Regions from separate parts of the Psychrobacillus sp. FSL W7-1493 genome, predicted to be linked through region 2. Evidence: a T-box and tRNA genes for the amino acid it is inferred to sense, from the RefSeq annotation. Region 2 holds a T-box; the other holds one or more tRNA genes.
What was found. A T-box is a leader RNA that pairs with one kind of tRNA and senses whether it is charged. The one in region 2 lies ahead of tyrS (tyrosine--tRNA ligase), so its partner is inferred to be a tRNA-Tyr.
Positions count from the first base shown of each region.

Region 1: it has a tRNA-Tyr gene. The T-box ahead of tyrS (tyrosine--tRNA ligase) is inferred to sense a tRNA for this amino acid. The anticodon was not compared.

Region 1 is NZ_JBBOSB010000001.1:233,033-248,449, forward strand. Features, by position in the region: rRNA gene MKX96_RS01210 (16S ribosomal RNA) at 1-569, shown strand, start outside; rRNA gene MKX96_RS01215 (23S ribosomal RNA) at 775-3,703, shown strand; rRNA gene rrf (5S ribosomal RNA) at 3,761-3,876, shown strand; tRNA gene MKX96_RS01225 (tRNA-Asn) at 4,929-5,003, shown strand; tRNA gene MKX96_RS01230 (tRNA-Thr) at 5,011-5,083, shown strand; tRNA gene MKX96_RS01235 (tRNA-Val) at 5,192-5,267, shown strand; tRNA gene MKX96_RS01240 (tRNA-Tyr) at 5,295-5,378, shown strand; tRNA gene MKX96_RS01245 (tRNA-Gln) at 5,384-5,458, shown strand; tRNA gene MKX96_RS01250 (tRNA-Ala) at 5,477-5,549, shown strand; gene MKX96_RS01255 (GNAT family N-acetyltransferase) at 5,680-6,258, shown strand; gene rocF (arginase) at 6,329-7,231, shown strand; gene sigW (RNA polymerase sigma factor SigW) at 7,406-7,978, shown strand; gene MKX96_RS01270 (zf-HC2 domain-containing protein) at 7,993-8,640, shown strand; gene cdaA (diadenylate cyclase CdaA) at 8,813-9,649, shown strand; gene MKX96_RS01280 (CdaR family protein) at 9,642-10,925, shown strand; gene glmM (phosphoglucosamine mutase) at 10,961-12,313, shown strand; gene MKX96_RS01290 (hypothetical protein) at 12,452-12,649, opposite strand; gene MKX96_RS01295 (type 1 glutamine amidotransferase domain-containing protein) at 12,898-13,410, shown strand; gene MKX96_RS01300 (Lrp/AsnC family transcriptional regulator) at 13,596-14,045, shown strand; gene nikB (nickel ABC transporter permease) at 14,342-15,283, shown strand; gene MKX96_RS01310 (ABC transporter permease) at 15,298-15,417, shown strand, end outside.
Region 2 is NZ_JBBOSB010000001.1:1,385,033-1,400,449, forward strand. Features, by position in the region: gene MKX96_RS07060 (transglycosylase domain-containing protein) at 1-1,758, opposite strand, end outside; T-box leader at 1,857-2,051, shown strand; gene tyrS (tyrosine--tRNA ligase) at 2,132-3,397, shown strand; gene MKX96_RS07070 (hypothetical protein) at 3,710-3,958, shown strand; gene MKX96_RS07075 (VOC family protein) at 4,083-4,460, shown strand; gene MKX96_RS07080 (alpha/beta fold hydrolase) at 4,478-5,299, shown strand; gene MKX96_RS07085 (DUF418 domain-containing protein) at 5,482-6,606, shown strand; gene MKX96_RS07090 (sensor histidine kinase) at 6,621-7,706, shown strand; gene MKX96_RS07095 (response regulator transcription factor) at 7,719-8,327, shown strand; gene MKX96_RS07100 (alpha/beta hydrolase) at 8,411-9,160, shown strand; gene MKX96_RS07105 (hypothetical protein) at 9,317-9,544, shown strand; gene MKX96_RS07110 (hypothetical protein) at 9,947-10,123, opposite strand; gene dnaN (DNA polymerase III subunit beta) at 10,327-11,457, shown strand; gene rpsD (30S ribosomal protein S4) at 11,598-12,200, opposite strand; gene MKX96_RS07125 (sensor domain-containing diguanylate cyclase) at 12,571-14,430, shown strand; gene megL (methionine gamma-lyase) at 14,506-15,417, shown strand, end outside.

The sequences.
Region 1 (15,417 bases), 1.2 Mb from region 2:
AACCTTACCAGGTCTTGACATCCCGCTGACCGGCCTAGAGATAGGCTTTTCCCTTCGGGGACAGCGGTGACAGGTGGTGCATGGTTGTCGTCAGCTCGTGTCGTGAGATGTTGGGTTAAGTCCCGCAACGAGCGCAACCCTTGATCTTAGTTGCCAGCATTCAGTTGGGCACTCTAAGGTGACTGCCGGTGATAAACCGGAGGAAGGTGGGGATGACGTCAAATCATCATGCCCCTTATGACCTGGGCTACACACGTGCTACAATGGACGGTACAGAGGGTCGCAACCCCGCGAGGGTGAGCAAATCCCATAAAACCGTTCTCAGTTCGGATTGTAGGCTGCAACTCGCCTACATGAAGCCGGAATCGCTAGTAATCGTGGATCAGCATGCCACGGTGAATACGTTCCCGGGCCTTGTACACACCGCCCGTCACACCACGAGAGTTTGTAACACCCGAAGTCGGTGGGGTAACCCTTTTGGGAGCCAGCCGCCGAAGGTGGGACAGATGATTGGGGTGAAGTCGTAACAAGGTAGCCGTATCGGAAGGTGCGGCTGGATCACCTCCTTTCTAAGGATATATTCGGAATACAGATTTTTATCTGTATCTTAACGTTTTGCAGTTCAGTTTTGAATGTTCATTCTATATGAGCATTTAAAGCTTTTTAACTTGTTCTTTGAAAACTGGATAAAACGACATCAAAAAAAGAAACAAACGCAAGATATTCAAATTGTGATCACTTACGTGATTGCAAGTGTAGTACTTTTAACTTTTAGGTTAAGTTAATAAGGGCGCACGGTGGATGCCTTGGCACTAGGAGTCGATGAAGGACGGCACTAACACCGATATGCTTCGGGGAGCTGTAAGTGAGCTTCGATCCGAAGATTTCCGAATGGGGAAACCCACTGCCCGTAATGGGGCAGTACATTTGCGTGAATACATAGCGCATCTGAGACACACCCAGGGAACTGAAACATCTAAGTACCTGGAGGAAGAGAAAGAAAATTCGATTCCCTGAGTAGCGGCGAGCGAAACGGGAAGAGCCCAAACCAAGAGGCTTGCCTCTTGGGGTTGTAGGACACTCTATACGGAGTTACAAAAGAATGAGCTAGACGAAGCGACCTGGAAAGGTCCGCAGGATAGGGTAAAAGCCCCGTAGTCAAAAGTTCATTCCCTCCAGAGTGTATCCTGAGTACGGCGGAACACGTGAAATTCCGTCGGAATCCGGGAGGACCATCTCCCAAGGCTAAATACTACCTAGTGACCGATAGTGAACCAGTACCGTGAGGGAAAGGTGAAAAGCACCCCGGAAGGGGAGTGAAATAGACCCTGAAACCGTGTGCCTACAAATAGTCAAAGCCCGTTAACGGGTGATGGCGTGCCTTTTGTAGAATGAACCGGCGAGTTACGATTACATGCGAGGTTAAGTTGAGAAGACGGAGCCGCAGCGAAAGCGAGTCTGAATAGGGCGAATGAGTATGTGGTCGTAGACCCGAAACCAGGTGATCTACCCATGTCCAGGATGAAGGTGAGGTAACACTTACTGGAGGTCCGAACCCACGCACGTTGAAAAGTGCGGGGATGAGGTGTGGGTAGCGGAGAAATTCCAATCGAACCTGGAGATAGCTGGTTCTCTCCGAAATAGCTTTAGGGCTAGCCTCAAACGTTAGAATCTTGGAGGTAGAGCACTGTTTGGACTAGGGGCCCATCCCGGGTTACCGAATTCAGACAAACTCCGAATGCCAATGATTTATGTTTGGGAGTCAGACTGCGAGTGATAAGATCCGTAGTCAAGAGGGAAACAGCCCAGACCACCAGCTAAGGTCCCAAAGTATTTGTTAAGTGGAAAAGGATGTGGCGTTGCTTAGACAACCAGGATGTTGGCTTAGAAGCAGCCATCATTTAAAGAGTGCGTAATAGCTCACTGGTCGAGTGACGCTGCGCCGAAAATGTATCGGGGCTAAACAAATCACCGAAGCTGTGGATTGATACCTTTGGTATCAGTGGTAGGAGAGCGTTCTAAGGGCGTTGAAGTCAGACCGGAAGGACTGGTGGAGCGCTTAGAAGTGAGAATGCCGGTATGAGTAGCGAAAGATGGGTGAGAATCCCATCCACCGTATGACTAAGGTTTCCTGAGGAAGGCTCGTCCGCTCAGGGTTAGTCGGGACCTAAGTCGAGGCCGATAGGCGTAGACGATGGACAACAGGTTGATATTCCTGTACCACCACCCCACCGTTTGAGTGATGGGGGGACGCAGTAGGATAGGGTAAGCGTGCTGTTGGTTATGCACGTCCAAGCAGTGAGGTGTGAGTGTAGGCAAATCCGCACTCTGTAACATTGAGCTGTGATGGCAAGGACGTATGTCCGGAGTTCCTGATTTCACACTGCCAAGAAAAGCCTCTAACGAGGTGGGAGGTGCCCGTACCGCAAACCGACACAGGTAGTCGAGGAGAGAATCCTAAGGTGAGCGAGAGAACTCTCGTTAAGGAACTCGGCAAAATGACCCCGTAACTTCGGGAGAAGGGGTGCTCTTTTGGGTGAATAGCCTAGAAGAGCCGCAGTGAATAGGCCCAGGCGACTGTTTAGCAAAAACACAGGTCTCTGCAAAACCGTAAGGTGAAGTATAGGGGCTGACGCCTGCCCGGTGCTGGAAGGTTAAGAGGAGTGCTTAGCGCAAGCGAAGGTGCGAATTGAAGCCCCAGTAAACGGCGGCCGTAACTATAACGGTCCTAAGGTAGCGAAATTCCTTGTCGGGTAAGTTCCGACCCGCACGAAAGGCGTAACGATCTGGGCACTGTCTCAACGAGAGACTCGGTGAAATTATAGTACCTGTGAAGATGCAGGTTACCCGCGACAGGACGGAAAGACCCCGTGGAGCTTTACTGTAGCTTGATATTGAATTTTGGTGCAACTTGTACAGGATAGGTAGGAGCCTTAGAGCCCGGAGCGCCAGCTTCGGAGGAGGCGTCGGTGGGATACTACCCTGGTTGTATTGAAATTCTAACCCATACCCGTAACCCGGGTAGGAGACAGTGTCAGGCGGGCAGTTTGACTGGGGCGGTCGCCTCCTAAAGTGTAACGGAGGCGCCCAAAGGTTCCCTCAGAATGGTTGGAAATCATTCGAAGAGTGTAAAGGCAGAAGGGAGCTTGACTGCGAGACCTACAAGTCGAGCAGGGTCGAAAGACGGGCTTAGTGATCCGGTGGTTCCGCATGGAAGGGCCATCGCTCAACGGATAAAAGCTACCCCGGGGATAACAGGCTTATCTCCCCCAAGAGTCCACATCGACGGGGAGGTTTGGCACCTCGATGTCGGCTCATCGCATCCTGGGGCTGTAGTCGGTCCCAAGGGTTGGGCTGTTCGCCCATTAAAGCGGTACGCGAGCTGGGTTCAGAACGTCGTGAGACAGTTCGGTCCCTATCCGTCGTGGGCGTAGGAAATTTGAGAGGAGCTGTCCTTAGTACGAGAGGACCGGGATGGACACACCGCTGGTGTACCAGTTGTTCTGCCAAGGGCATCGCTGGGTAGCTATGTGTGGACGGGATAAGTGCTGAAAGCATCTAAGCACGAAGCCCCCCTCAAGATGAGATTTCCCATTACGCAAGTAAGTAAGATCCCTCAAAGACGATGAGGTAGATAGGTTCGGGGTGGAAGCGTGGCGACACGTGCAGCTGACGAATACTAATCGATCGAGGACTTAACCAAATGGTTTGTTTCGATTAATGATGTCTTTTATCCAGTTTTGAGTGAACAACTCAAAAGTCTAGTGATGATGGCGAAGAGGTCACACCCGTTCCCATACCGAACACGGAAGTTAAGCTCTTCAGCGCCGATGGTAGTTGGGGGTCTCCCCCTGCAAGAGTAGGACGTCGCTGGGCACCAAAGAAAGTCGTTACCGAGTAATCGGTGGCGGCTTTTTTGTTTCAAAAAAAAAGCCGAAGGCACTCTCTCCCTAAGGAAGTGAGCGAGAAGCCGGAGGGGCAAAGAGTTCGAGGAAGCAAAGAAGAGAGGCTCGGAGCGTATGGCATACGCGAGAACCGAACGACTGCGGCTGACGAAGAAATCTGCCGCCCATCTGGTTTCGCAGCCGCGGATGGTAGTTGGAGGGTCGCCCCTGCAAGAGTAGGACGTCGCTGGGCAACTAAAGGAAGTCGTCACCGAGTAATCGGTGGCGGCTTTTTTGTTTTGTCCTGTATCAAAAAAAAGCCGAAGGCATTCTCTCCCTAAGGAAGTGAGCGAGAAGCCGGAGGGGCAAAGAGTTCGAGGAACTGAACGACTGTGGCTGGTGTTTTTTTGTTTAGAAGGCAATCTCTCCCCAGAAATTACAAAAATACTTAAGCATGTTATGAATAGGGCAAGGAAAGAGTTACGAGTAATAATTACGTGAGCCTGATCAAAAAGGCGTTTAAACTCTGTGACAGCTGTGATTCCTGCTCGTACCATTCGTCTACTTTAAAAGCACTCTCCTAGCAATAATTAAATCTTTTAATGAGCGTTGAATTTTATATAGAATGCACTACCTATAAAATACTAACATTAATTACTCTATTGATTGGAGAGGCAGACGGCGACTCCCCGCGGAAAGCTTACGTCTAGAGCGAAAACCAACTCTACTTTAAACATAAAAAAGCAATATTAAATTTCACTGTTCTATTAATAGCTTAAATTTTTGGCTATAAATAAGAATTAAAAAATAGATTAAAAAAACTCTAAATAAAAAATTCTTCTACGCATATTTCTAAATAAAAATGGACAATATAATATGGTGAAGCATCTTCTATGAAATAAAATATAGAGAATATCATTCAAAAAGATGGTAACTTCTATATGTTGGAACCTTGAATATTTCATTGGAAAAATACCTAAATTAAGCTTGAAATTTAAAGTATACTTGTTATAATTATATTTGTACTTTAAATAATAAGAACGTTCCGAAGTAGCTCAGTGGTAGAGCAATCGGCTGTTAACCGATTGGTCGTAGGTTCGAGTCCTACCTTCGGAGCCATTTTTATGCTTCCATAGCTCAGTAGGTAGAGTGCTTCCATGGTAAGGAAGAGGTCACCGGTTCAAATCCGGTTGGAAGCTTTTCTATTTTACATAAAAGTAGAGAATGTACATAAAAAAATGCTTGTTTTGAAGTAATACTTATGCTAAACTATTAATTGTCCGGTTTTTAAAGAGGATTACTGTTTTGGAGGATTAGCTCAGCTGGGAGAGCATCTGCCTTACAAGCAGAGGGTCGGCGGTTCGAGCCCGTCATCCTCCACCATAAAGTTTAAAGTTTTTATAATAGCCTGGAGGGGTAGCGAAGTGGCTAAACGCGGCGGACTGTAAATCCGCTCCTTAGGGTTCGGCGGTTCGAATCCGTCCCCCTCCACCAGTTTTTGGGGTATAGCCAAGCGGTAAGGCAACGGATTTTGATTCCGTCATGCCCTGGTTCGAATCCAGGTACCCCAGCCATTTTCTATTATCTATTATGGGGCCTTAGCTCAGCTGGGAGAGCGCCTGCCTTGCACGCAGGAGGTCAGCGGTTCGATCCCGCTAGGCTCCATTTTAATTCTAATGTGTGTATACTGTACTCTTTTCATTCAATTGAAAAGAGTTTTTTTGTATTTAGATATATAACAAAATAACTTCTACATTCCGATATAAATAGAAAAAGAGAAGAGGTTGTGAGAGAAATGGAAAGCTTAATCCTAGGGGATGTTACGTTAAGATTGTTAACGAAAAGCGATATACCGTTACTGTGGGAGCTGTATGAGCCTAGCGTATTTGAATATATGTTACATAGGGTAGAAAGTGAAGAACAGCTAGGAGATTGGCTGCAGGCAGGAATTGATCAAATGCAAGGTCAACAAACCGCAATTGTTTATGTAGTGGAACATACAGATACCAAGAAAATAATGGGTACGACTAGGATTTACGGGATAGATCAAGTTAACCGTGCTTGTGAAATTGGTTCTACTTTTTACGGGAAAGCTTTTCAGAGAACTCATGTAAATACGACCTGTAAGTTCTTGATGCTCCAGCATTGCTTTGAGGCGTTGGGGATGATTCGTGTGCAGTTTAAAACCGACGAGTTAAACTTACCGTCACAGCGAGCTATTGAAAGAATTGGGGGCATCAAGGAAGGTGTGTTAAGGAACGAACGTGTGAGATCCAACGGGACCGTCAGAAACGCGGTTTTATATTCGATTGTAAATGAAGAATGGGCAGAAGCAAAAAAATATCTTCAATTATTAATGAATAAATATACATGAAAATGCTGAGTTGAGCCAACTGCCTTTAAGGAATTACAATAAGTGTATGAACTAAAGGGGGTATAAAATAATGAATAAATTAAATCTAACAATTATAGGCGTTCCCATGGATCTTGGCCAAAATAGACGCGGGGTAGATATGGGACCAAGTGCAATTCGTTATGCTGGAGTAGTGGAACGCTTAACTGACCTTGGTCATACGGTGAAGGATGAAGGGGATATTTTAATCAGTCAGACTAGAAAAAAAGAATCATCTACTACCTTAAGAAATTTAGAGCAGGTGATTGAAGCTAATACAGCTCTTGCCAATAAAGTGCATGCGGTTGTAGAGGCAGGGGATTTCCCACTTGTCCTAGGTGGAGATCATAGTATAGCTATCGGTACATTAGCAGGTCTTTCTGATCATTATGAAAATCTAGGGGTTATCTGGTACGATGCTCATGCGGACTTAAACACTGCTGAAACTTCTCCATCGGGAAATATTCATGGTATGCCATTAGCCGTAAGCATAGGCTTAGGTCACAAGGATTTAGTGAACATACGTGAATTTGCACCGAAGATTAAACCCGAGAATATAGTTATAATTGGCGCCCGCTCTGTAGACCCGGGAGAGAGAGAACTGATTAGAGAAAAAGGTATTAAAGTTTTCTCCATGCATGAAATAGATAAGCTAGGAATGACCGAGGTTATGAATCAAACGATAACTTACTTCCTGGAACGTAAAGTGGACGGTGTGCATTTGTCTCTTGACTTAGATGGATTAGATCCGCTATATACACCTGGAGTGGGAACGCCGGTACCAGGAGGTATAAGCTATCGTGAAAGTCATTTAGCTATGGAAATGCTTTATTCCTCTCATTTAATTTCATCTGCTGAATTTGTAGAAGTAAATCCTATTCTCGATGAGAAAAATAAAACAGCTGATACTGCAGTAGCACTTATGGGCTCATTATTTGGAGAAAGCTTAATATAATAGTTTTATTAGTATTTTAGGAAAAGCAGGCTAATTGTCAGCTTTTTCTTTTTTTTAACAACACAACACAGGAAATATTTGATAAAATTAAAATAATATAAAAAAATGAAACCTGTTGAATCCTTCTTACGTATAGGTAGAGACAGCCGCATAGAGCGGAGGGGAAATCACACGATGGATGCGATAGTTAACAAAAGAATAAAACAAGTACTTAAAGGAGATAAAGACGCATTCGCGGAGATTGTCGACCTTTACCAAAATAGGCTTTTCCAAGTTTGTTATAGAATGCTTGGCAATCGTCACGAAGCTGAAGATATAGCACAAGAGGCATTTGTCCGGGCCTATATAAATATTCATACATTCGATCAAAAGAGAAAATTTTCTACGTGGCTGTATCGTATTGCTACCAATTTATGTATTGATCGTATACGTAAAAAAAAGCCTGATTATTATTTAGATGCAGAAGTAAAAGGTACGGAAGGTCTCGACATGTATTCTCAAATAGCTGCCTCTGACGAACTTCCTGAGGAAGAGTTGATGAAACTTGAGCTACAAGATAGAATTCAATATGAGATCAGCCGTCTTCCAGATAAGTATCGATCTGCTATAGTGCTTAAATACATGGAGGAACTATCATTACAGGAAATAAGTGAAATTTTAGATCTCCCATTAGGCACAGTAAAAACAAGAATACATCGAGGTCGGGAAGCACTTAGAAAACAATTAAGTAAACAACCGAATCTTTAATAGGAGGAATCATGATGAGTGCGTGTCCAGAACGAATTGTTCACTATATGCATGAATATCTAGATGGTGAAATTAGTCGTGAACACGAGCTGGAGCTCAAGTCACACTTGCAGTCGTGCCAAGAGTGTCGCAATCATATGCATGAGTTAAGCGATGTAGTAGCCTTTGTAAAAGGAGCAGCTCATGTAGAGGCACCAAATGATTTTACTCTATCAGTTATGTCTAGACTTCCAAAAGAAAAATCACATACAGGTGTAAGCAGATGGTTTAGACAGCATCCTGTTCTTACGGCAGCAGCTATGTTTATGCTTTTAATGAGTAGTGCCCTTTTCTCCAATTATAATAACGACCAACAGTTTTCATTCACAAAGCAAGAGAATGTTATTGTCGAGGGAGAAACAGTTATAATCCCTGAGGGACAAGTCGTTAAAGGAGATTTGATAGTTAAGAATGGTGATGTGCGCGTTGATGGAGAATTGGACGGCAATTTAACAGTGATTAATGGGTCCATTATCGACGGTTCTAAATATATGGCTTCCACAGCCAATGTTACAGGTAAAAGTGAGGAAATTAACAAAGCATTTGACTGGTTATGGTATACCATAAAAGATACTGCTAATGAAATTACCTCTTTCTTTAAAAGCGATAAGACTGAAGAATAAAAATAGAAATAAATACCCCGAGAAACACATATATTATCCTATCTTTTTAAAAAAGGAGTCTATCCAGGAACCTGGATAGACTTTTTGCGTTAGTATTAGAACGAGAAATCTATACTTCAAATATGTTATACTTACTTTATATGGATTTGCGAGAAAAAGTGGGGGATGCCCAATGTCGTTTATGGAACAATTTACAGACTTGATGCCAGTGAACGTAATCGTCAATATATTAGACGTTTTGTTCGTATGGTTCGTTATATATAAATTAATTACTCTTATTAAAGGTACAAAAGCAGTTCAATTATTAAAAGGTATCTTTGTCATCGTTATTGCAAAAGTAGTAACTGATTTTCTAGGTTTAGATACACTTGGCTGGATGTTAAATCAAGTTATCACATATGGTTTCTTAGCAATTATTATCATTTTCCAACCTGAGATCAGAAGAGCACTTGAACAAATAGGTAGGGGGAAATTGTTTTCTAGAAGCTCTCTACAAGAGGAAGAAGAGCAGACTCGTCTAATAGAAGCAATGACCAAGTCTGTTAGCTATATGGCAAAGCGTCGAATTGGTGCTTTAATTTCCATCGAACGAGAGACTGGATTGACAGAATATATTGAGACGGGAATACCTTTAAATGCCCACTTAACTTCTGAGTTAATGATTAATATTTTTATTCCAAATACGCCACTACATGATGGGGCGGTTATTGTTCAAAAAAATAAGATTGTTTCTGCTGGCTGTTACTTACCACTTTCTGAAAGTCCTTTTATCTCGAAGGAGCTTGGAACAAGGCATAGAGCTGCAATAGGGCTTAGTGAGGTCACAGATGCTATTACAATTGTAGTTTCAGAGGAAACAGGAGCAGTAAGCCTTACTTCTAACGGAGACCTACATCGAAATCTTTCAATGGATGAATTTAAAAATCATTTAACAAGACTTTGGTTTGGTCCAACTGAGGAGCAAGTGACACCTTCTAAGTGGCGATGGAGGGGGAAACAAAATGGATAAAATGATGAATAATCCGTGGCTTTTGCGAATTATTACACTTACCTTTGCCATATTGCTGTTTGTTTCCGTGAAATCGGATTTGGAATCTGATCATCAGAACTCTAGCAACAATGCAATTGACGTATTAAGGGATGTTCCAGTAGAAGTCTATTATGATGATGAAAATTTAGTCGTCACTGGAGTTCCAGATACGGTAGATGTAAATATACAAGGCCCTGCAAACTTTGTGACTTCGGCAAAGATTATGAAGGACTACAAGCTGTTTGTAGACTTAAGAGAACTTCCAATGGGCGAACATAGAGTTGCTATATCACAGGAAAATTTCTCAGAAAAATTAAAGGTCCGAACAGACCCCGTATATGTGAATGTAGTAATTGAAGAAAAAATCACCCAGGAATTCCGGGTAGATCTTGACATGAATGAAAGCCTGTTAGCAGAGAACTATGTCATGACTTCTTCTGTAGAACCTCGAACAGTAAACGTAACAGGAGCAAAAAGTGTTATACAATCTATAGGCTATGTAAAAGCAACCATTTCGAGCGAAAAAGGCATAGATAAGTCCTTTGAGCAAGAAGCTAGCGTTAGAGTGCTTGATTTGGATCTTAATAAGCTTGATGTCTCTGTTGAGCCGAGAACTGTAAATGTTAAAGTGACAGTTGAAGAATACAGTAAAGAAGTACCTATCTCGCTTTCGAAAAAAGGAACTCCAAAGGAAGGTTTAACTATTAATGCACTATCAACAGCGACTCAGAAGGTGCGGGTATATGGTCCTAGGTCAGTTGTTGATAAAATTGATAGGTTGAATGTCGATGTAGATGTGAGTAAAATTGAAGACACTGGGTCAATCAGTGTTAAAATGGTTGTGCCTGAGGGAGTGACCAAATTATCTCAAGAAAAAATTGATATAAAAGCAGATGTTACAAGCGCAACACCCCCTTCCAACGGTACGGATGAAGCCGAGAAGGAAGATGAGGACACAGCTGTAGCTGATGAGATAACAGAGAAGTCCTTTACAGAAATGAGGATAGCTGTAAAAGGATTACCAGAGCAGCTAGCGAGTAGCTTCGAAACACCTACTGATGGAATAATTTCTGTTGTGGCCAAGGGAACACCGGATGCCTTGAAAGATATTCAGTCAGGGGACATTTCTATCTACGTAGATGCCCAAAACATAGAAGTTGGTGAAAGAATTCTTCCTATTCAAATTGATGGTCCTTCTAATGTAGAATGGCAAACATCTGAATCCGAAGCAAAATTAATGATAAAAGACGCATAAAAGCAGGATAACAGGTAATTAAGGAGAGAAGATTAATGGGAAAATATTTTGGTACAGACGGAGTAAGAGGTGTAGCAAACGAGGAATTAACACCGGAATTAGCATTTAAATTAGGTCGCTTTGGTGGATATATTTTAACAAAAGATACTAAAGAGCGAGCAAAGGTACTCATTGGACGGGATACACGTATTTCTGGACATATGCTAGAGGGCGCGCTTGTTGCTGGTCTTTTATCTGTCGGAGTGGAAGTAATGCGATTAGGTGTTATTAGTACACCGGGAGTAGCTTATCTTACACGTGTAATGAGCGCAGATGCTGGTGTAATGATTTCTGCTTCCCATAACCCCGTGGAAGATAACGGTATCAAATTCTTTGGTTCAGATGGGTTTAAGCTTACGGATGAGCAAGAAGAACAAATTGAGCAGTTGCTTGATGCAGAGAAGGATGAATTGCCAAGACCCACAGGTGGTGGTGTCGGATCCGTATCCGATTACTTCGAAGGCGGTCAAAAATACATTCAATATCTTAAGCAATCAATTGATGAAGACTTCGTAGGCATTCATGTAGCCTTAGACTGTGCGAATGGTGCAACATCTTCCTTAGGTACTCATGTATTTGCTGACTTAGATGCCGACCTTTCGACAATGGGAGTTTCGCCTAACGGCTTGAATATAAACGATGGTGTAGGGTCTACACATCCAGAAGGCTTAGCTAAGTTTGTTCTTGAAAAGGGAGCAAATGTTGGATTAGCATTTGATGGTGATGGAGATAGAATTATCGCAGTAGATGAAAAAGGGAACATCGTTGATGGCGACCAAATCATGTATATCTGTGCAAAATATCTTAATTCCCTAGGACGATTAAACAACAAGACAGTTGTTTCTACTGTTATGAGTAACATGGGCTTCTATAAAGCACTTGAGGCGAATGATATGACAAGTGTAAAAACTTCTGTTGGAGATCGTTATGTTGTAGAAGAGATGAAGAAGAATGGTTACAACCTGGGTGGAGAACAATCTGGTCATATTATCTTCCTAGATTACAATACTACAGGTGATGGTTTGTTAACCGGCTTACAGCTTGTAAACATTATGAAGGTAACAGGGAAGAAACTTTCTGAGCTAGCAGCTGAAATGAAAGTCTTTCCTCAAAAGCTAGTAAATGTACGCGTTACTGATAAGCATGCTGTTACTGAGAATGATAAAGTAGCTGCAATCATTAGTGAAGTGGAGACAGAAATGGCTGGTAACGGACGCGTGTTAGTTCGTCCTTCAGGAACAGAACCATTAGTTCGCGTAATGGTAGAGGCTTCTACCGTAGAAGACTGTGAGAAATATGTAAATCGTATAGTTGAAGTAGTAAAAGCAGAAATGGGATTAGTAGACTAAAGATATAATATAACCTTGACCGGTAGAATTACGGTCGGGGTTTTTTGTTGGCTATGTTAAAGGAAAAGTTGAAAAAGACATATAAAAATGAGCTAGGATATTTTCTCCTGGCTCATTTTACTTCGATATTGCTTTTTACTATGCACCCGTAGAATTAATTCCAATTTGTTTATTTACATCAACAATTAAACAAATTAATAAACCAAAAATAACACCTAAAAACGTTGAAAAAAATAACATATCTTCCGGTAAGTATAGTCGCGAACTGATTATAATATGACTTATAAAACCAAATAAACCTCCTAAAATAATACTAATAATTATCTTTTTTAACATATATATTCCCCCTTTTAATATTCGACTACTTTCTTAATCTAAACTAACCTTCCCCGTTGATTTTAGTTTTATATTTAACAAATAAACCATATAAGTAAAATAAATCGAATACTTTAGTAGCCTTTTTGATTAAAAAATTCTTATAAATAAATTATCAAAAGCCCTTCTTTCTAATTTTCATTAAAGATGTTTAATATAGCTTTTTTAGTGGAATTATAAGAGAGAACAAACAATTGAGGAGTGAGGAAATGGCTAAAGTAGCAACATTAATCACAAACATGTTTGAGGACTCGGAATATGCGAAACCGGCACAAGCATTAAACGAAGCTGGACACGAGGTATTCGCTATTGAACAAGAGGCTGGGAAACAAGTAACCGGTAAAAATGGTGAAGTAAATGTAACGATTGACTATGGTATTGACGATGTGAAGCCAGAAGAATTTGATGCACTATTCATTCCTGGTGGATTTTCTCCCGATATTTTAAGAGCAGATGATCGTTTCGTACAATTTGCAAAATACTTTATGGATGCTAAAAAACCCGTATTTGCAATCTGTCATGGACCTCAGCTTTTAATTACTGCTAAAACACTCAATGGTCGAGATGCAACTGGATATAAATCTATTCAAGTAGATTTAGAAAATGCAGGAGTTAAGTTCCATGACGAAGAGGTTTTCGTTTGTCAAAAACAATTAGTTACTAGTCGTACACCAGATGACATTCCAGCGTTCAACCGTGAAATTGTTAAACTGTTGGCTTAAAAGTATAATGAAGGAGGGCACCCTGCAAGGGTGTCTTTTTGTGTGTTTAAGTTAATATATATATTGCTTTTTATTTCGATAATAGTAATATATTGTTTAATTCTTTACATTATGTCTGTATAATGTTATTTTTGCTTTCTAAAGTAAAGTTAATAATTTATGATAGAAATGAGGGGTGTGAAAAAATGGGAATAGATATGATAGACAAAAAAATCCTAGAACTGTTAACTGCTAATGGCCGATTATCATATGTAGATATTGGGAAGGAGTTAAATTTATCTAGGGTTGCTGTGAGAGAACGAGTACATCAACTACAGAAAGAAGGAGTTATTGAAAGATTTACTGTAGTGATTAATTCGGAAAAAGTAGGCAAAGGGGTATCGGGCTTTTTTGAAGTGGATTGTGAACCATCATCATTGGTGGAAGTCGCAGAGAAACTAGCGAACAATCCTAGTGTTGCTAGCTGCTACCAAATGACAGGACCTTCCACTTTACATATGCACGTGTTGGTTGATGACTTCCTTAGTCTTGAAAAATTCATCAACGAAGAGTTATACGCATTAGAAGGTATTACTAGAGTTGAGAGTCATATTTTATTAAGAAGGTTTAAAAGCCGTAGTGGCTTAAAGTTATAAAAGGCATCCCCTTGAGGATGCCTTTTTGCATGGACAGAAAGAATGGAAGCGTTTACTTTAAATGAAAAAAATAACAAAACATAAAGTAATGATATAGCAGATATAATATTCAAAATGTAATGTAAAATTAATTATTTAGTCTAAATGTAAAGAATAAATCAAATAAATAAATTTATTTGAAAATTCATATAGATTTTTATTGATAGTTGTATTATAATCAAAATTATTAAAATTCAATCATTTGTTAATCAAAAATAAAAAAAAGATTAACAAATGTAGAAAAGGTTGGTGGGATTTTGGTTTCTTTAATTGTAAGGCGTGGGATGCAGCTTCTTTTCTTGCTTTTTGGTATATCATTTCTAGTGTTTTCCTCCATGTACATTGCACCCGGGGATCCTGCCACAATGGTAGGAGGACCGACAGCGACCGAATCTGATTTGGAGTCAATAAGAGAGAACTTGGGATTAAATGATCCTTTCCTAGTTCAGTACGGTCGATATGTTAAAAATGCGGTTCAAGGAGACTTTGGCTATTCCTATCAATCTAAACAATCCGTTTCAGAAGCAATAGCTATTAGGCTACCGAATACTTTTAAGCTGGCAATTGCGAGTATGATAGTTGCCATCATAATAGGTGTGGTAGCGGGATTGATATCAGCATTAAAACAAAATTCATGGCTCGATGTGACGTCAACTACTTTTGCACTTGCCGGGATATCCATACCAAATTTTTGGTTAGGTGCATTGTTAATATTAGTATTTGCTGTAAATCTGCAATGGCTACCAGTAGGTGGACTGTCAGCACCATTCTATACAGCTGAGGGCTTTAAACAAATGATCCTTCCTGCAATTACATTGGGCACTAGCGCTGCAGCAATGATTGCAAGAATGACAAGATCCTCAGTGCTCGAGGTGGCTAAAGCCGACTATGTAAGAACGGCCAGAGCCAAAGGTGTGAAAGAAAGATCAGTCATTTGGGTACATACTCTAAAAAACGCAATGATTCCAGTAGTTACTGTGATTGGTGTTAACTTTGGTGGTTTACTCGGAGGAACAATTATCACGGAAAAAGTATTTGCGATTAACGGTGTTGGAAGGTTGATGGTAGACGCTATCGCACAAAGGGACTTCCCGATGGTGCAAGCTTCCGTATTATTAGTAGCCACACTATTCGTGGTTGTGAATCTCATCGTAGACATTGTCTATACATTCATCGATCCAAGGATAAGTTATGACTAAGAAGGAGGGATCATATGTCGAATACTATTTCAATAAACAATAATCTTCCAACTGCAACAAAAAAGAAGGATAAGGTATACGTCACGACGATGAAACGCCTCATGAAAAATAAATTAGCAGTAGTTGGTCTTGCT
Region 2 (15,417 bases):
TGCATCAACAAATTGACCATTATTCGCAAAAGTTCCGTATGCATTTGTATTTTCTTCTAAAGAAGCACCTTTTCTCATGCCTCCAATCGAAAGTGCAAGGTTAGCATATTCATCTTCTTCGATGCTTTCAAAGCCCATTTTCATCATGAAATCAGTTGGCTTTTTGTCTTTTATTTGATCGTAAAGTCTAATGGTCGATAAGTTTTGAGAAGTGGTTACTGCTTGTCGAGCGGAAATAATTCCAAGCTCTTGTTCCGTTGTATAGTTAGAAGGCTCCCATTTGTTTCCATTATCATTTATATTAAATTTAACATCTGCAAGAGGACTTCCTGCTCCAATTACACCATATTCAATAGCTGGAGCATAAACTACCAATGGCTTAATCGTAGAACCCATGGAGCGTACTGCCTGAGTAGCATGATTATATTGCTCTACATTATAATCTCGACCACCTAAGAACGAGAGAATACGGCCAGTTCCATTTTCTATTAGCATACTTCCAACTTGTACAGGGAAATCCTTTGTGATTGTTTCTCCAGTAATAGGATCCTTAACACTAATATTAGTATAAGTATGTCCATAAGATTCAAATGCATCTCTTACCTGAAGCATTTTTTCATACATATCTTTGTTAATAGTAGTATGAATACGATACCCGCCTGTACTAGCAGCACGCTGTGCCATAATATTATACTTTTCAATTAGAGGATCATCGTTAGCCAATGCCTCTAAATCGATTCCATCCTTTTGAGCTAGCTGCACACTTAAAATATCTCTAACTCTCTTTTCAATTTCAAAGGTAAGCCATGGATATTTTTCCTCTGGCAATGTTTCCTTTTGTCTAAAGTCTTTTGTAATATCATAGTTAACGGATGCTTGGTATTCCGCTTCTGTTATATATCCGGTTTCTTTCATCCGATATAATACGACTTTCATGCGATCGATACCATGCTTTAACGAGTCGCCTTCTTTTAATACTCCACCATTACTAAAAGGGGTGTATTTAAAAGGGGCTTGTGGAATACCCGCAATGTAAGCAGCCTGTGGGAGAGTCAGGTCTTTAGCCTTTACATTAAAAATTCCCTGTGCTGCAGTTTCGATTCCAGCGATATTACGACCGTTTGCATTTCTACCATACGGTATAATATTAAGATATGCCTCTAAAATTTCGTCCTTGCTCATAAACTCCTCAAGTCGCATTGCTAAAAGAATTTCCTTAGCTTTTCGTTCATAAGAAACTTCATTAGTAAGGATTTGATTTTTAATTAGCTGTTGGGTTAATGTAGAACCGCCCGTTTGAGTATCTGAGTTCGTCATATCCTGTAATAGACCTCTGAAGATGGCTTTAGGAACAATCCCGTTATGGACTTTAAAGTATTCGTCCTCCGTAGCTAACACTGCATCAATGACATAAGGGGAGACATTCGCAAGATCTGTTTCAGTTCTTTCCAAATCTGTTCTTAGCTTCCCAAGGTAGACATCCCCTGCAAAGTAAATTTCAGAAGTCTCTTCATAATTAAACACGGCTGCTCGCATTTCTTCTTTCTTTCTTAAAGGTTCATCCTTTATTAAAGAAGTGAAATAGCCTGCTCCCACAGCTGTAGCAAATGCTCCAAGTATGAGGCCGACTACTAAAAATATTAAGCATAAATTCCATACGACACTTGAAGATATACGTAACCTTCTTGCCCACTTGGTTGATTGCCAGGCATCTACTTTCTCTTTATATAAGTGGAATTTCTCCATCCATTTATTCATTTATTTCTCGACCTCCAAATCATGAATATTATATCATAGTCCAATATGTTAGACGATACTTATTGACATCCGAAACAAATTAGGTAAAATAGGTATATCATTTAACGAAGAAAAGTCCGAAGTAGTGATTATACATACTGTTTAGAGAGCTAACGGTCGGTGAAAGTTAGTCAGTGTATAAAAGCGAATTACAGGCTTGGAGTTATACGTTTTCACAACGTTACATGTGAAAAAGCGGAAGGATTGATCCTTCAAGCTGGGTGGTACCGCGCTAATGACTAAGCGTCCCTGCATGATTTTTATCATGTAGGGACTTTTTTGTTTATAGGCAATTTGTTTGGTATTGCTCAATCCAATAAAAGGAGGAAACAAAATGACAAACTCATTAATTGAAGACCTACAATGGAGAGGTCTTTTGTATCAACAAACGGATGCAGAAGGAATGGATAAACTACTATCTACTGAAAAAATCTCTCTATATTGTGGAGTTGACCCAACTGCAGACAGTATGCACATTGGACACATCGTTCCACTCCTAACACTTCGTAGATTTCAAATGCACGGACATCGTCCAATTCTTTTAGTAGGAGGAGCTACCGGAATGATTGGAGATCCTTCCGGTCGTTCGGAGGAAAGACAGCTGCAAACTACTGATCAAATTGATTTAAATGTCCAAGGGATTAAAAAGCAGATGGAACGAATCTTTGATTTTCAATCTGAAAATGGAGCACAGATGGTAAACAATCGGGACTGGATTGGACCAATGTCTGTTATTGAATTTTTAAGAGACTACGGAAAACTTATTAATATCAATTACATGCTTGGGAAAGATTCTATTGCTTCACGTTTAGATTCAGGACTTTCATTCACAGAGTTTACCTACACATTAATCCAAGGTATCGACTTCAACCATTTATTCAATCATTATGGCTGCCGTGTTCAAGTAGGTGGATCCGATCAATGGGGGAATATTACGACTGGTTTAGAAATGATTCGTAAAACACATGAAGAAGAAACAAAGGCATTTGGTATTACAATTCCTTTGGTTACGAAAGCGGATGGTACGAAGTTCGGTAAATCTGCCTCTGGCGCTGTGTGGTTAGATGCTCAAAAAACTTCACCGTATGAGTTTTACCAATTCTGGATTAATACAGCCGATGCAGATGTGATTAAATACTTGAAGATTTTCACTTTCCTAGAGAGAGCTGAAATTGAAGCATTAGAAGAAACCGTGCAAAATGAGCCGCACTTACGTAAAGCCCAAATAACACTTGCAGAAGAAATGACTCGCCTAGTACATGGTCAAGAATCATTAGACCAAGCAGTGAGAATTTCTCAGGCGCTATTTAGTGGAAACTTAAAAGCACTTACAGCAAGTGAAATGAAAGATGCTTTTAAGGATGTTCCAACCGTGGAAATGGAAAAAGAGGATAAAAACATAGTTGACTTTATAGTGGAAGCGACAGTGTCTCCATCTAAAAGACAGGCTCGTGAAGATGTAACGAATGGTGCTATCTCGATCAATGGAGAGAGAATTACAGAAATTGGTTATGTTGTAGGGCAAGAGGATAGACTAGAAGATGAATTTATGATTATTAGAAGAGGAAAGAAAAATTATAAAATGATTAAATTCGTATAATTTTTAAGTTACTTCTCATACTATTGAGAAGTAACTTTTTTTGTCAAAAAACGTCTAATTTATAATGTCTTAGTCAACTTTTTATAAAATGTAATAAATATCTAAGTAAAATAGAAAAAATTTCTTCTGTTTCATTAAAAAGGTGGAATTATGAACGTTTTAAAAAGTTTATATAAATAGTAGACAAAATAGGTGAAAATAAGTAAGTATATAGTATAGAATAAGATTTAGGAACTTTACTCTGAAAATAAATAAAATAAATTCTTATTATTTTTAAATACATAAGCTTTTTAAAAAAGGGGGTTAGAATACATGGAAGCGAAAAAATATATACTTGATCATTTCGACGATTTTTTTGTTATTCTTTTTGGTAAGAATGATAAATCGGACAAGCTAGTTATTTTAAAAGAAAAGTTTACAATTGACGCTAAAGAAGGAGATCTTCTAGAGATTTCAATTAATGAAGAAAAGACTGGCTATGAATTTAAAATCATTCATGAAGAAGCCGATGACAAAAGACAAAGATTATTAGACTTAATCGAGAATATGGAAAAGAACTAAAAAACTTGAAGCTGATATTTAACAGCTTCAAGTTTTTTTTCTTTCACGAAAGGTATCAAATAAAGAAGGAAAATCCAGTGAGCCAACGAATAGTTATACAGAAGACGTGAGAGGAGGATACAACTTGAACAAGTCATTACTTAAGGGTGTAGAGGGGATTTTTATCCCTGTGAGGGACTCTAAGGTTTCAGCACGCTGGTACGAGGAGGTACTAGGTTTCCAGCTAAACTATATAGAGGAAGAAGCTGCAGTCATGAAAATATCAAGTGAATCACCGACTGTCGTTTGTTTAGTCAAGGTCGAATATCATACTCCTATGAAATTTCCTTCGAATAATTTTGGCGTAGGGAAATATGTTAACTTTATACCCGAGGATATAGAGAAGCTTTACGATGAGTTAAAGTCTAAAGGAATTGCGGTAAACTCACTAGACGGCGATGGGGATAAGAAGTACTTTACGTTTTTTGATCCGGATGGTAATCCACTTGGCGCTTGTCAGTAATGGAGGAGAACAATAATATGTACACATCAATAAAGGACGTAGAAATCTATTTTGAAATATACGGAGAAGGAACCCCTATTTTAATGCTTCATGGGTTTTCCCCTGATATGGAGTTGATGAAGGGATGTATGGAGCCTTTCTTTCAAAAGTCAGGAGCTGCCTATAAAAGAATATACATAGACTTACCTGGAATGGGTAAATCCAAGCAATTCGCTCATCTAAACAATACCGATGATATGTTAGATATAGTGACTGGTTTTATAGAAAAGGAAATCCAAAATGAGGCATTTTTAATAGCAGGAGAGTCATATGGAGGTTATTTGGCACGTGGAGTAATCGCTAGGGAAAGTTTTTCTGTTCTAGGCGCTTTCTTTATTTGCCCCGTTATTTATGCCGCTCGTGATAAAAGAACACTTCCTGTTAAACAAACAGCAGCAAAGGATGAGCTATTCTTACAAACCTTGGGAAGCGATATAAAAGCGGCATTTGAGGATAACTGTGTCGTATTAAATGAACTGACATACAATCGATGGACGAAAGAAATCGTCAGTGGCATGAATCGAGCAGATCAACCATTTCTAGAAAAAATCTCCGGTAATTATTCGTTTGGTAGCTGGTTTAAAGAACCAAAATTTGATCAACCTTCTGTTTTCTTACTTGGAAGGCAGGACGATGTAGTGGGCTTTGAGGATGCTTTCCATTTAAAAGACAACTTCCATCAGGGATCGTACGCCATTTTAGATGGAGCAGGCCATAATCTACAAATTGAAAGGCCCATACTATTTGATGCCTATTTAGAGGATTGGTTAAAACGCATTCACGATAGAAAACTTAGATGAAAAGGCAAGTAATGAACCATTTCGGAAATTTTCGAGATGGTTCATCGCTTGTCTTTTTTGATTAATTATGACATGTGTCATCTTATACTTCTGACTGCTGTGAATGTTAGCATCATTCAATTCACTTTATTATTTTAGATAAGGGCAGGAGCTCTTACTTCAGACGAAAGAGGGATAATTTGATGACAAATGAAAGATTGCGCTTAATTGATATTCTTCGCGGATTTGCAGTGCTTGGAACACTAGGGACTAATATTTGGATTTTTGCTTATTTGGGAGACCTATCTTATACAACAACTTTTAACTATACCGGGTGGTGGTCATTAGACGATTTTCTGAGGATGCTCGTTCTTTTTTTCGTAAACGGTAAGTTTCTAGGGTTATTAACCATTATGTTTGGAGTAGGTCTAGAGATAAAATACCAGCAGGCGAAACGTAAAGGGAATGCGTGGCCAGGCGTGTATGTATGGACATTATTATTTTTACTTGTCGAGGGATTTATACATTTTGCCCTAGTAATGGAATATGACATCCTGATGAGCTATGCGATCACTGGTTTAATCGTTGCTCTTGTGCTTAAACGAGGAGATGCCTTTATGAAAAAAATAATGATTGGATTAGGTGGCTTTCATGCTGGCATTATTCTATTAGTTTTAGTAGCTTCTCTACTAGGGGGATTAAACATGTCATTGGGGACTTATGAGGGAGCTGCCCTATATGAAAGCGGAACATGGTTAAGTCAGGTGGAAAATCGCTTATTCAATTTTATTTACTTTAGATTAGAAGTTATTTTAATCGTTCCAATGAATATATGCTTGTTTTTATTAGGCGTCTTTCTTATGCGCTCGGGCACATTTTCTAAAACAGAGATTGGTAAACATAAGCGAAAAAAATTGTTTCAATTAGGTTTGTATATAGGAATTCCATTAAATCTCCTTATTTTTATACCTGGTGGGGACTTCGATTTACCAGCTCGTTATTTATTCGCACCAATCATGTCTCTTGGCTATATAGGATTATTTGGTATATTAGTAGAATATAGAAAGGTAGAGTGGCTTTGGTCTCGATTAGAAGAAGTCGGGAAAATGTCACTAAGCTGCTATGTTTCACAGAATCTTTTAGCCTCTATAATTTTTTATGGCTGGGGTCTTGGATTAGGTGGGAAAGTAGGAAGTCTATCTATAATCGGCATTTGGCTCAGTATAACACTTTTTCAATTCCTATTTGCCTATTTTTGTATTAACAAGCTTCGAACTGGACCATTAGAGTGGTTAAGAAGAAAAGCGGTAGCTGTAGTCTCCAAATAATTTTGTAAATAGAGGTGACCATCATAAAATTTTACCCACAAGATCAGGCGACCAAATACTTAATCATTGATGTAGCCTCCATTATCTTTCTTATTACTGTTGTCATGCTATCAGATTCAGTCTTACACAATGGCGTAAAGCTTATATTTCTATTGATGATTGTTAGTTCTTTTTATATTTCATTGTGGCATAAGGACTGGCGACTTCTATGTGCTGTAATGGTAGGTTACTCCTCTCTAATCGTATTAAGCTTTTTCGAGGGCTCTGTAATTATTACTTTTGGTTTTTTGTTTGCGGATTTGTTGGGGAGAGCTAAGTTTAAACTTCACATTGGACTTGGGATAGTAGGAATTGCCTCCTTGTTTTTCCTTTTTCTTTGGAAGGAGCAGCTCGATAACATTGACTTTGCTGTAATAGTAGCGTTAATGATTATTCAGCTTGCTTTGCCCATACTACGGTATTTTCTTTTAAAAACATCGAGTTTACAATCTAAATTATCCGAAGTAAATAAACAGCTTGTTCAGCAAGAAGAAAGACAGAGAATTGCTAGAGATCTACATGATACAATTGGCCATACTTTAACAATTATTAAGCTGAAGACAGAGCTTGCTTCCAAATTAGTAGGCACGGAACAAGCTAAGGTTAAGGGTGAGTTAGACGATATTTTAGCAACTACAAGAACTGCTATGAAGCAGGTAAGTGAACTGGTGACGGATATGAAATTTATATCTCTCGAAAGTGAGCTAGAACGTTCGGAGCAAGTACTAACATCTGCGGGAATTAATGTTCAATCTAATCACGACTTTCGCCAACCATTATCTAATGTAGAGGAAACCATGATATCTCTTTGTGTTAGAGAGGCGACAACAAACATACTTCGACATAGTCAGGCGAAATGTTGTGAAATCTATACAGAGTTTAAAGATAAGGTGTTCTACGTACATATCAAGGATGATGGAATTGGTTTAGAGATGAAGAGATTTGGAAATGGTATAGTCTCGATGAAGGAGCGGATGCATTCTTTACAAGGCGACGTACTTGTAAAAGAGGGTTCCTCTGGAGGCACTATAATAACAATCACATTACCAATTCATTCGTAAGGAGGATACATAGTGATAAGAGTAGTAATTGCTGAGGATCAAAAAATGCTTTTAGGCGCATTTTCTTCTTTACTATCCTTTGAAGCAGATATAGAGGTTGTTGGAGAGGCACAAGATGGTCAGAGAGCCTGGGAGCTAATTGTAAAGGAAACACCGGATGTATGTATTTTAGATATTGAAATGCCACATATGACGGGACTGGAGCTCGCTCGAAAAATACAAGAGGAGCAGATTCCAAGTAAAGTTATGATAGTAACTACTTTTTCACGGGTGGGATATTTACAAAAAGCGATTGACAGTAACGTAACTGGATATTTACTGAAGGACGAGCCAATTGATTTGTTAATAGAGTCTATTCGAAAGGTGGCTGCTGGTGAAAGGGTTGTTAGCAGAGATTTAGCAGCCACTCTTTTCATGAAAGTAGAGAATCCTCTGAATGACCGAGAAAGGGACGTCCTCCGTCTCGTTAAAGAAGGGTTAACTACTTCAGAAATCACAAAACGATTATTCTTAACGAAGGGTACTGTCCGTAATTATTTATCCTCGTCTATCCAAAAGCTTCACGTGGAAAGTAGACAACAAGCAGTAAACAAAGCAAATGAAAATGGTTGGCTTGAATAAAATAGAGTTTATATGAGATAGAAACGTGGTAGAGGAATAATGGTGTGAAATGTCGTTAAGTAAAAACTTATAAGGGGGATGGAATCGTGAATTATGAAGTGCTAGAGGGTGCAGAGGAGTTTTTCTACGAGGGAAATCATGTAGGGGTGTTAGTTATACATGGATTTACAGGCTCCACTCAAAGTATGCATTATTTAGGGGAAAGGTTTGCCGAAGCAGGCTTTACTGTTTTTGGACCGAGACTTACCGGTCATGGTACAGATCCAGAGGATATGGAGCGTGCAAGCTATGAAGACTGGATAAAAGACGTGGAAAAAGGGTTGAATAAGCTTCAGGAAACTTGCTCCGACATCTTTGTTTGTGGATTATCTATGGGTGGTACGCTTACTTTATACTTGGCCGAAAACTACCCTGACATTAAAGGCATTATGCCGATAAACGCTGCCGTCTATATGCCTGACATGATTGAAAATTATGAAACCCTTTCTCAAAGTGAGACTCGATTTGTAGAGGGAATTGGTTCTGACATTAAGCAGGCAGGGATAAAGGAGTTAGCTTACCCAAGAACACCAGTGAAATCTATGTCGGATATCATTCTACTATCAAGGCTAGTACGTGATAATCTATCTAAAATAACTGCACCTGCTCTAATATTTAAATCTACAGAGGATCATGTAGTTCCTCCAGAGAATTCCTTTCAAATATATGAAGCAATTTCCTCTGTTGGAAAGGAAATTGTGGAGCTAGAAAATAGCTACCATGTTGCTACGTTAGACGCCGATAAGGAGCTAATAGCAGATAGAAGTATACAGTTTATAAATGCAAGAATATAACTATCTAGTCTCGGAGCCATTGGTTTCGAGACTTTTTTCATTTAGGCAGATTATAAATGAAGTAGATTAAATGATACTAAATCTCCAGTACAACCATTTAAAGGTATTAATATCCACTTTATGGTCAATAATTTATTGTAATTGGAGGGGACGTATATGCTATTAGATGAAAAAGAAATTTATTGCTATAATTGCCGTAAAAAAACGTTATTTACATGTAGGGATTTGCGCAATAATAAAGGTGTCGAAAGCCATTGCAGCGAGTGTCCGACCTTTTGGTTTGAATGGCAAAACAAAGCGGTAGAGCGAGAAATGAAGAAATGGGTAGAATATAATCAAGGATTGTTAAGTACACTAAATAGCACAACAAATATGTGGACATAGAAATGCCTACGAAATAATGATATTTAGCATATATAAAGATGAAGATTACTCAAATGAGTGATCTTCATTTTTTTGTTTTTGTAATTTGTGTAGTTAGAAATTTTCGTAAGTTCTACGATCTGGCAAAGTAGTTGTTTTCCGTTGCGGCGAACGCTTTCCGCGGGCACATTTTCAGCCGTTTCCATCGCTGTGCTCAGTCCGGGGTCTTCAGCTCGCGCTATTCCCGATGGAACCGTTGCCTGCTCTCCAAACATTAAGAATGGAGAGATATCTTACAAGAAATCAGGGATCTTAAAATAGAGATTATGCTAGAACAGTTGATCGCCGTTGAGAGCTGACTTTACGAGGGCACTTTTATGTGATTCTTTTATGTGTAATTTCACTAATTTAGGTGTAATTTAGTTATTCACCATTTGAATATCTATTATCTCCCAACGTATGATTAGAACTTTCCCCTGGTTTTGCATTTGGATTTATTGGATTCTGGTTATTGTTATTAATTTTCTTATTTCTCCAATCAACTAGGAGAGCAAAAGCGATAATAATAAAAAGAATAAGAAGTACTATTAACCAAATCATATTTACCCCTCCTTTGTTTAAAAAAAAATATTTTTATCAACTAACTGTGACGTTCGTTTAAGTGTAACATTTCATCAACAATACGATCTTATGACTATCACAAAGATTTTTATAAATAAAAGCGGAGTCATGTATAAGGGAGGTATTGGGAAGGAGTTTGTCGAATTAGGAATACTTATGATTAAAATGAGGTGAACCTTTAGATGGAATTTATAATTGATAATGATTTTGTTAGTAAAGCAATTTTAGATGTTAATAGAGCCGTGACTTTCAAAACGCCTTTTCCTATTCTTACAGGTATTAAAATTACTGCTGATAAAAATAGCTTAACGCTAGTGGGAAGTAATTCTGATATTGTTATTGAGACAATTATCCCTTTGATGAATGATGGAGTAAAAGTGCTGGAAGTTTATAGGCCAGGGAGTGTTGTAGTATCAGCAAAATACTTAAGTGAAATTGTTAAGAAGCTACCTGGAAAAATACATATAAAAGTAGATGAAAAACAAGTAGTAACCATTCAATCCGAAGACATTGTAACGAAATTATACGGGTTTCATGCAGATGATTACCCTAGCCTCCCTAAAATCGATGAGGATAAATATATTAAAATTCCAAGTGTTGAATTACTGGAAATTATTAAACAAACTGTGTTTGCAGTTTCAAAGAGTGAGTCTAGGCCTGTCTTAACCGGAGTGAACATGTCATTTAAAGATCAGCGATTAAAGTGTGTGGCAACCAATTCCCAACGTTTGGCTTTAAGAGATATTGAAATAAAATCAAATATAGAGGGGTCTTTCAACGTACCAGGAACAAGTTTGAATGAACTAGCCAAAATAATAAGTAATGAAGATAGTGTAATACATATTTTTATATCAGACCGGTATATGACATTTAAAACAAATACAATCTCTCTATTTTCTAGATTGATCGATGGCAATTATCCTAACGTCGACGGATTGTTCCCAAGTAATGCGAACACAATAATTACTCTTAATACCAATCAGCTATTAAAGGGGATAGATAGAGCTTGTCTTTTTGCAAGCGAATGGAAGAATAACAATGTTCATCTTGAAATAATGAATGGTTCAAAAATAAAAATTTCCTCCAACTCCTCAGAGATAGGAAAAATTGAAGAAATCTTACCCATTACGGAGATTACTGGTGAGACAAGCTTAAATATTTCGCTCGATGGTAGTTTTTTAATGGATGCTTTAAAAGCTATACAGGAAGAAGAGGTTAAAATAAGCTTTGGTGAATCCATGAGACCGATCATAATGGAACCAATAGGCAATGCGTCTTATTTACATCTCATTTCACCGGTACGTACATACTAAGATGTTAAGACCGTCTAGTAAGAGGGACCTGATTTTCTCTCTTCGGATATATAGAGACGGATAAACATAAGAAAAAACCCTAGGGAGGTTGAATTAACCACATTCCTAGGGTTTTGCTTGTCGGTTACTAAGCGACAGAATTAACGAGAGTAGAACTCAACGATTAGAGATTCGTTGATTTCAGCTGATAATTCGCTGCGCTCTGGAAGGCGAACGAAAGTACCAACTTTGTTGTCTGCGTCAAATGTAAGGTATTCTGGTACGAAGTTATTAACTTCCATAGATTCGTTTACAACATCTAGGTTTTGAGATTTTTCACGAAGTGAAATTTCTTGACCTGGTTTTAAACGGTATGAAGGAATATCAACGCGTTTACCATCAACCATGATATGACCGTGGTTAACTAATTGACGTGCTCCACGACGAGTGCGAGCAAGACCTAAACGGTATACAATGTTATCAAGGCGAGTTTCAAGAAGGATCATGAAGTTTTCACCATGTTTACCTTGCATTTTACCAGCTTTATCAAACAAAGTACGGAATTGACGTTCGTTAACACCATAAGTGTGACGAAGTTTTTGTTTTTCTTGTAATTGAAGACCGTACTCAGTTAATTTTTTACGTTGGTTAGGACCGTGTTGTCCTGGTGCGTATGGGCGTTTTTCTAATTCTTTACCAGTACCACTTAGTGAGATACCAAGACGACGTGATAATTTCCATGCTGGACCTGTATAGCGAGCCATGAATGACTCCTCCTTTGTATTGGTTTTATTTTGTTGTAAAATAAGAACCAGATGCATTCAGACTAGCAGCCATTTCGTTTTCATGTATCATCGCCCTAGCAGCCGAGGGTTACGGGATACACCATCTATTTTAAATAGAGGAACAAAATGAACAATCTAATCCATACAACTGCTGCATTTATTTTACACAAAGACTATTGTATCTCGTGCACTGTTGAAAGTCAATCATATACATTAGTTAATTAATATTATAGCTATTTTGGGAAATTGAATATATTGACAAGACGGTAATTTTATAGTCAAATTGAATTATAAGGGTATTGGGATAAAAGTATCATAACTTCTCTCCGAAAGCTAAGAGGTGTAATAGATGGCAAACGATATAGACTTAACAAAATTTAAAGGTAGAGTTTTTGATTTATGGACCGATTATACTTTCAGTCAATACAGTGAGACTAATTGGTTTGAAGAACTCAAAGTATTGTTGGCTGAGTTTTTTGACGTTAGGTTTGCCACCTATTATAAACAGGATGCCCATACTTTCATTCAACTGAATTGGAATCACTCACTCGCTAAAAAAAGAGAAGCCATTAGATGGATAGAAATAGAAGGTTTCTTCTATGAAAAAGACTATGCAGAGATTCCTTTTATAAGAAAAGGGGAAAAACAGTGTGGTGAAGTTTCTATTTTGCTTAGAAGCGAGGATCATGAGATTCTTGGGATGTTAGTAATGGAAGCAACAGAGAAATGGGAAAAATTCGCTAAGACATCTGAAGTAAATGAATTTATATTAATCATTAGTAAATTAGTAAGAATGGTTAGAAAGTCTATCTTCTTAACAGAACAGGAGCAGCAATACAGAAATCTTTTTAACGTGACAAAGATGTTCCATTCTACACTTGAGGTAGATCAAATCTTAAAAGGCACACTATTGGCTGTTCAGGATGCTTTTCCTGACTTTGAAAATACATTGATTCTCTCTAACGATCAAGATCGTAAAACTTCTGTTCCATATAAACTATTTGATTATACCTCGGAGAGACCAAGTACTGTTGAAGCGTACGTATCCGGAGAAATAACTTCAGATTTAGTAGAAAATTCGAAGATGAAACTATTAAATATACCAATTAAGGGGAAGCAGGGGATCTACGGTATCCTACAAGTATCTACCCCGATGGATTATCTGTTTTCAATCAGGCAGAAGGAATTTATGAAGATGCTTGCTGCTACTGCTGGAAACGCCCTAGAAAATGCTAAGTTGTTTATTCAGTCTCACCGTTTAGTTGGTGACTTACAATTAATCAATGAGACGACTCATAAATTGAATATGAATTTATCACAAGAAGACATGGTCATATTCTTAAGAAATCAACTAATAAAATCATTTCAGCCAGAGCATGTTTGTTTTGTATTTATAGAGGATGATGAATACTCGATAAGTGTGGCAAACTCTGATTATTTTTACACATTAGAAGGTCAAATGTATATTCAACATGTAGGAAACCAATTTAAAAAGCTTAAGGATTCACTGTTTGTGGCTGATTTCAATCGACTAAGTAATGCGAACGTTGCATATCGATCTCTTGTGGCAATTCCTTTAAGAGAACAAGAAAATATTACTGGGTTTAGCATAGTATTGCACAGCGATCCGTACTATTTTTCCTTTGATAGCTTCAAATTAATGCAATCCTTAATACAGCATTCCTCCTTGGCCCTTACTAATTCCGCGCTGCGCAATAAATTACAAGAAATGGTTGATCGTGACCACCTGACGAATCTCTACGCAAGAAGCTATTTAGATAGATACGTAGAGGAGTCTATGATTAATGATACTAGTGGGATATTCGTATTAATGGATATTGATAACTTTAAGCAAGTGAATGATACCCATGGCCATCAGATCGGAGACAGCATTCTTAAACAAATTGCGAAGGTAATAGAGAAAAGAGTAGAAAATGTAGGAATAGGTGCAAGATGGGGTGGAGAAGAGCTAGCTCTATATTTTCCCCAGATGTCTGTGGAGGAAGGTAAGAGAATTTGTGCGGACCTCTTAGAAATAATCCCTATTTATACAAATCCAAGTGTGACCGTTTCTGTTGGTTTATCTGGGTGGAGTAAAAGAGAGGATGCAGACTTTCATAATTTGTTTCATCATGCAGATATTGCACTATATGAAGCGAAAAATAATGGAAAAAACCAGCTATGTATCTATGAGGTAACTTGTCATTAAGATGAGTTGCCTTTTCTTTTTTTGGAAATATGTGTACACTATATTTGAAAGCGTTTACAAAAGGGGTGCACGATTTTGGGAAAATCATCAATGGAAAAAGAAACATCACTTATTCATCAAGGATACGCCACAGAGGACCATCGTGACAGTTTAGCAGTTCCACTCTATCAAACTTCTACATTTGCATTTGAAAATGCAGAGCAAGGTGCGAAACGGTTTGCAGGAGAGGAAGCAGGAGGGATCTATTCCCGACTAGGTAATCCGACTGTTCAAGTGCTAGAGCAAAGAATGGCAGCGATAGAAAATGGAGAGGGTGCGCTTGCTTTTGGGTCGGGGATGGCCGCAGTAAGTACAATCCTAGTATATTTAACTAAAGCGGGTGACCATATCTTATGCACAAGAGGAATTTATGGTTGTACATTTGGGTTACTAAACATAATGGAGGAAAAATATAATATTTCGCATAGCTTGGAAAAGTTGTCAACCGAAGAAGAAATTGAGGCAGCTATTAAACCAAATACGACATGTATTTACGTGGAAACACCGATCAATCCAACGATGGAAATCGTAGATATCGCATTAATCGTCAAAATTGCACAGAAACACAAAATTCCGGTAGTAGTGGATAACACTTTCTGTTCTCCATATCTACAAAATCCGTTAGACTTAGGAGCAAACTTCGTACTGCATAGTGCAACGAAGTATATTAACGGTCATGGAGATGTTATAGCAGGGATTCTAGTAGGTAAGGAAAAAGAACAAATGGACATAATTCGTTCGACTGTTCAGAAGGACTTTGGCGGCATCATATCACCATTTGATGCGTGGCTGTTGATTAGAGGGTTAAAAACGTTACATGTCAGAATGGATAGACATTCTAGTAACGCAGAAAAAGTATTTACATTTTTAGAGTCCCATCCTTCTATTGAGTCCATTTATTATCCTTTCGATAAAAAAAATCCTCAGTATGAGGTAGCAAAAAGGCAA